Linked DNA regions of Haloferula helveola. The protein of the gene in region 2 interacts with the protein of the main gene of each other region in a pairwise test. Links are inferred from orthologs where the notes say so. Each region holds a gene or a part of one and is shown on either strand. Other genes may lie near its edges.

The links.
Region 1: the proteins of ruvA (region 2) and ruvC interact in binary tests that used the Escherichia coli proteins (3 or more experiments, as listed by UniProt). The link is inferred for Haloferula helveola from one-to-one orthologs.

The regions. Positions count from the first base shown.
Region 1 is NZ_AP024702.1:5,363,794-5,366,964, reverse strand. Bases 303-3,156 are described here. They hold ruvC (crossover junction endodeoxyribonuclease RuvC), read right to left. Parts: upstream 2,055-3,156; coding sequence 1,551-2,054; downstream 303-1,550. Other genes in these bases: HAHE_RS20460 (DEAD/DEAH box helicase), read right to left, coding at 2,163-3,156; lipB (lipoyl(octanoyl) transferase LipB), read right to left, coding at 886-1,503; HAHE_RS20475 (YebC/PmpR family DNA-binding transcriptional regulator), read left to right, coding at 303-881. Also shown: HAHE_RS20480 (class I SAM-dependent methyltransferase), read right to left, coding at 1-65; more of HAHE_RS20475, read left to right, coding at 171-302; more of HAHE_RS20460, read right to left, coding at 3,157-3,171.
Region 2 is NZ_AP024702.1:647,625-650,677, forward strand. What follows is about bases 38-2,773. They hold ruvA (Holliday junction branch migration protein RuvA), read right to left. Parts: upstream 1,835-2,773; coding sequence 1,241-1,834; downstream 38-1,240. Other genes in these bases: HAHE_RS02150 (hypothetical protein), read right to left, coding at 38-1,244; HAHE_RS02160 (hypothetical protein), read left to right, coding at 2,014-2,325; HAHE_RS02165 (NADH-quinone oxidoreductase subunit A), read left to right, coding at 2,461-2,773. Also shown: more of HAHE_RS02150, read right to left, coding at 1-37; more of HAHE_RS02165, read left to right, coding at 2,774-2,889; gyrA (DNA gyrase subunit A), read right to left, coding at 3,018-3,053. UniProt on the Escherichia coli protein: The RuvA-RuvB-RuvC complex processes Holliday junction (HJ) DNA during genetic recombination and DNA repair.

The DNA.
Region 1 (3,171 bases), 4.7 Mb from region 2 along the record:
TGCCACGCAAGGAGCGCGACGATCGCGATAAGCAGCAGAATGGGGAGTATGAGCGCGCGTTTCATGGCAGAAGAACGGGGTCGGGAGTCAAAACTTTCGGTGTAAGGGGGCCGGGTGGGACTTGAACCCGGGCGGGTAGGGGTTTCAATACCGGCAGTCAGACAAAATCCATGGGAAGAGCCTTCGAATGCCGCCGTCGTGCCAAGGAAGCCCGCTGGGACAAGATGTCCAAGGTGTTTCCGAAGCTTGCCAAGTCGATCACCCTCGCCGCGAAAAACGGGGGAGGTGATCCGGATATGAATCCCTCGCTCCGCTTGGCCATCTCCAACGCCAAGGCGGAGAATTTGCCGAAGGACAAGATCGAGGCGGCGATCAAGCGGGCGACCGGGAACGACGCCGCGAACTTCGTCGAAGTGAACTACGAGGGCAAGGGCCCCCATGGCTCGCTGTTTTACATCGAGTGCGCGACGGACAACTCGAACCGGACGGTCGGCAACCTGAAGACGGTGTTCAGCAAGAACAACGGGCAGATGGTCAACAGCGGGCAACTCGACTTCATGTTCAACCGCAAGGCGGTCGTCGAATTCGAGGTCACCGACGAGCTCAATATGGAGGAGGTGGAACTCGAACTGATCGACTGCGGACTTGAGGAATTGGATGTCGAGGACGGGCTCGCGCGGGCGATCGGCGATTACTCGGACTTCGCGAACCTCAGCGATGGGGTTGAGAAACTGGGGATTACCCCGAAAAAAGCGGGGCTTGAGCGGATCCCGACCCAGCCGGTGGAGCTGACCGAAGAGCAGATGAACGACGTTGAGGCCTTGCTTGAGAAGATCGAGGACGACGACGACGTGCAGTCGGTCTTCACCAACGTCGGCTGATCGGTTACCCGAAGAGCGCCTCGAAGTGCGGTGTGACGGCCGCACCGAACTCGTCGACCGTCACGGGGCGGCCGGCTTCGTTCTCGACGCAGCTCATCACGACGCCATCGATGCCGCAGGGTGTGATGGCGAAGAAGGGCAGCAGACATTCGCGGGTGACGTTGATCGCGAAGCCGTGCATCGATATCCACTTGCTGACGCCGACGCCGATTGATGCCAGTTTGCGGTTCTCGACCCAGACGCCGGTCAGTCCCTCGCGGCGTCCCGCATCGATGCCGAAGTCGCGACAGGCGAGGATGAGAACCTCTTCGAGTTTGCGCAGGTGCTCGTGGAGATCCTTGCCGCGCTCACGAAGGTCGAGGATCGGGTAGCCGACGAGCTGTCCGGGGCCGTGGTAGGTAGCTTGGCCGCCGCGATTGATTTCAAAAACCGGAGCCGGCAGACCGGTCTTGTCCTTGAGCGAGGATTGGTCGCGCCGTCGGCCGATCGTGTAGACCGGTTGGTGCTCGAGGAGGAAGACGGTTTCCTCGGTGGTTCCTTCAAGGATGCCGGAGACGGTTTCGTGTTGGAGGGAGAGGCCGTCTTCGTAGGCGAGGGGTTTGTCGAGGTGGCGAATCTTCATGGGAGAGCCCCCTGAAGGGGGAACTACGAACCACCGGAGGCCGGCTGCTAGAGGGGCTTGCGGTCAAGGAGTTTGGCCCGGAAAGGGTCGGATGCCTGGAGGTGGGCGAGGGCGATTGCGAGAGCGTCGGCAGCGTCGTGGGGCGGCGTTTCCGAGAGCCCGAGGAGGGCCCGGATCATGAAGGCGACTTGCGCCTTGTCAGCCTTGCCGTTGCCGACGACCGCCTGCTTCACCTTGCTCGGCGAATATTCGTAGATAGGCAAACCGGCATCCGCGGCGGCGATCAGGGTGGCGGCGCGGGCGGCACCCATGCTGATCGCGGTCTTGTGCGACTGGACGTAGATGATGCCCTCGACGGCGATTTCATCGGGCTCGTGGTCCTTGATGACGTTCGCGATATGGGTGCGGACGGCCGCAAGCGCTGACGATTGGGGAAGCTTCGAGGGGATCGAGATGACCTCGTAGCGGATGACCCGCGCCTCGCGATGGTCGCCCTCCACCACGGCATAGCCCGTGTTGCGGATGGCGGGGTCGATGGAGAGGACGCGCACGTCGGAAACTTGAAACCTTAAACTCGAAACTTCAACGCTTCCGGACGCTACCAACCTCCTGACTCCCGACGATGATGATTGGGAGTTGAGGCTTAGGGTTTCAGGTTCCTACCTCCGGCGCTTGCGCCCACCACCGCCTTTTCGCTTCTTGCGGAGCGGAGCGGGGTTCTCGTCGAGAAGCGCGGTGTAGATGTAATCGAAGTTCTCCAGCTTGCGGCGCGGGATGTCCTGCTCGATGAAGACTTCGACCGACTTGGCGAAGTCGAGTTCGTCTGCCGTGAGGATGGTGAAGGCGTCGCCTTCGGATTCGGCCCGGCCGGTCCGCCCGATCCGGTGGACATAGTCTTCGGCATTTTCGGGAACGCGGTAGTTGATGACGTGCGACACGCCGGAAATATCGATGCCGCGCGCGGCGACGTCGGTGGCGACGAGAACTTCATATTTCCCTTCCTTGAATCCGGCGAGTGCCTTCATCCGGTCGGACTGGTTGATGTCCGAGTGCATGGCCACGACCTTGTCGTGGCTCTTGTCCTTGATCATCGCGCACACCTGGTCGGCTTCCTTCCGGGTGCGGGTGAAAATCATCACCGAGTGGTAGTCGGTCTGGTCGAGGAGCGCGAGCAGCAGGTCGTCGCGCTGGTCCATCGAGACCGGGTAAAACGCGTGGCTTACGGTCTTGGCGACCGAGCGGCGCGCGATTTCGACTTCGACGGGATTGTCGAGGCACCACATCGCGAAGGTTTGGATCGCGGGCGGCATGGTCGCCGAGAAGAACAGGGTCTGACGCCCTTCCCACGGGCAGAGGTTCACGATCTTCCGCACCTGCGGCAGGAAGCCCATGTCGAGCATGCGGTCGACCTCGTCGAGGATCAGCACCTTGAGTTCACCGAAGCGCATCGAGCCGCGGTAGAAGAGATCGACGAGTCGGCCGGGAGTAGCGACGACGATGTCCGCGTCCTGCAGTTGATCGGTCTGGTTGCCGTAACCGACGCCGCCGTAGAGCAGCGCGACCTTGCAGCCGGTGTGCTTGCCGTATTTCTCGAACTGTTCGGCGACCTGGTGGGCGAGTTCCCGGGTGGGCTCGAGGACCAGCACCTGCGGTTTGCCGATCTTGTGA
Region 2 (3,053 bases):
CGCATCCCGTGGATCTTCTTCTTGTCCGCCGGGGCAAGCGTCGCCAGACAGCCGCCAAGGCTCGTCTCTCCGGATCCGTCGATGAAGTAGTAAGGGCAGAGCCGGACCCGCCCGCGAAACGTCTCGATCGAGCCGTCATCCCGATACACCGGGTGCTCGACCACCCGGGTCTCCCGGAATTCCTGCATGATCCATGGCTGCTGGCCGGCATCGGCAAGGGCATGCCGGATGCGCTGCTTCCACTCGGCCGCAGGCAGGTCATGTCCGACGAATACCCCGCGCGACCCCCATGCGGTTTCGTGGAATCCGCTGATTTTGAGAACCAGCTGCCGCTCCTTCTGACTGAACTCCGCGACCTCGTCCCATGAGTGGACTTCCAGTCGGGGCAGAGCGGCCTGAGGCGGCAAGGGCGACGGGTCGAGCACCCAACTGAATGGCACCAGTTCGCGGATCCGGTCGAGGTGGCTGCCCCGCATCATGTCGCGCCAGAGAGGCTTGAACGCGGGTGTCCACAGAAGCGCCAGCCAGAGCTTGTCTTCCAGATGCGGCAGACACGGCGGGTTCATCTTCACCGCCCCGGTGACGGACGCCTCCGCCAAGGAGCGGAACAAGGGCAGACTCTCCCAGTCGAACCATTCGAAGAAGCGGTAGACCTCGTCGGCGCCCCCTTTGAAATCCGCCGCCGGCACCACGCTGCGCCCCCCTCCGGCTTTCGCCACCAGCCACTCCATCTCCGCCAGGTAGTCCTCCGATTCCTCCGAAATCACCACCGAGCCCCCTTCCCCGAGAATCGACGAGAAGCCATCGAGCATCCCCGAGGCACCTCCCAGAACATCGAAACCCGCGGAGGCGTAGAGCTCGGACAACCATGCCGTGATCCCCATTCCGCCCGGCACGGCATCGAGTTCGGTCAGCGCAAATCCTCGGTCCTGCAACAGCAGGTCCGGCCGGATCACGCGCGGACGCTGACCTTGGCGTCCTGCCTCGCGCTGAAGCTCGATCATCCATGTCGGCTTGCCGGTATCGAGCAGCTCGGCGATCCATCCCGGCAGGGAGCCTGCCGCACTGCGGCGATAGATCTCGTCGCAGGCGTGCTGGAAACGGGCCAGCGGATGACCCAGCCCTTGTAGGAAACGCGTCTCCGCCTTGGTCAGCCTAAGCGGCTCCGGAGAGAAGCGCCAGCCACCTTCGTGCAATCCCCCTTCCGGAAGGGCGCCGCGAATTTCTTCCAGCGACAAACTCATGTCATCGATTTCAGGGCGCCACGCACCAACTCTTCGGTCGAAGCATCCGGCCGCTCGTCGAGCAGCTTCCGGACCGCCTTACGGGCTTCCACCTGCTTGTAGCCCAGTGCCACCAATGCCAGCTCCGCGTCGGCCGCCTTCGGCTGCACCTCACCGGCCTCCACACCCCGCCAGGTCTCGGCGACGCCCACCTTGTCCTTCAGCTCGAGAATGATCCGCTCCGCGGTCTTCTTGCCCAAGCCCTTGATCTTCGACAGCTCGGCGCTCCCTCCGGACGCCACGCAGGCCTTGAAACGGCTGACCGGCATCCCGTTGAGGACCGCCATCGCGATCGCCGGACCGATTCCGCTGACCCGGTCGATCAAGAGCAGAAAGACGTCACGCTCCTCGTCGTTGGCGAAGCCGTAAAGCTGCTGACCGTTCTCCCGAATGTGGTGGTAGGTGCGCAAATCGACCTCGAGCCCCTCAACCGGCTTGAGCCCGTCCATGCTCGAGAAAGGCACCAGCACCTCGTATCCTACCCCTCCCGCGTCGACCACCAACCGGTTCGGATAACTCTCCCACACCTTCCCTCTCAAGCGGACGATCATGGGGCGGCAGCTTGCGCCGCCCGCCGCCTGCGTCAACCCCTTCCCTCACCCCTTGAACAGCGATGAAAATTGTTTAAATTGTCTTAAATTTTTGTATTGCAAAATATTTCGGCCTATTTTTAATCGTTACCTTTTTTTGAGTCGCTTTTGTTACAGGTTGCTGCTATCCTGCCGCCGCTATGGCAACCACCACGAAACGCACCCGGTTTTCACGCCGGCTTCCAGATCACGTTACGGATGAACTCTGCAATGTCCTCGCGGAAGATAAGGTGTTCGGTTTCAACGACCTGTTCGAGCGTGTGTTCGAGAACCTGAAGCTTCGTAACGCCGTCAGCGGAGGAGAAGAGATGCTCCGCCTGCGTGCCTACGAGAAGCTCCAGAACCTCGTTACCCGCGGTCTGGTCGAGAAAATCGGCAAAGAATACAAAGGAACCAATCGAGTCCACGAGGCTTCCAGCGAATGGCTCGCGAAGCAGCAGCAGGAAGATTGATTCCCCACCCACTGTGCTTTCCCCTGAAACCCGTGCCGGAAGTTCCGGCACGGGTTTTTCTTTGCCCGGCCAGACCCTCCTTTTTCGTTCTTGGCAGCCATCCGGGCTCTTCCTATCAACGGCGCGGAAACTTCGATGAGCAGCCAGTTCCTTCCCGTATTCTTCCAGATTCTCGTGGCCGCAGGCTTCGCGGCCGTCACGCTCACCCTCAGCGTGCTGCTCGGGAAGTCCGCCCGCCGGAACGACACCAAGGACACCGCCTACGAATGCGGCATGCTCCCGATCGGGGAAGGCGCTCCGCGCTTCTCGGTGAAGTTCTACCTCGTCGCGATGCTGTTCGTGATTTTCGACATCGAGGTGGTCTTCATGTACCCGTGGGCGGTTCAATTCCGCGATCTCGTCGCTCAGAACGCGACCGCCTTGGTGAGCATGACCGGATTCGCCGGCATTCTCGCCTTCGCCTACGTCTACGCGCTGAAAAAGGGCGCGCTCAGCTGGAAGCCGGAGGTCAAGGGCGCGACCGAACCCGCCGCGGCAGCGGTCGAAGAAGGCGCGACCGCCTGAACGGACCTTCATCCTCTTTCTTTCGCTCCGGCAACCGCTAGGGCAAGGGCCCGGAACACCGGCCCTACCCGATCCGCCCGCTCTCAGTTCAGCGGGCTAGATCGAGGCAGGAGCAGTGTCTAACGCGATCAAGCTTCGTCGGCGGAGTCGCCTTCGGTCGATCC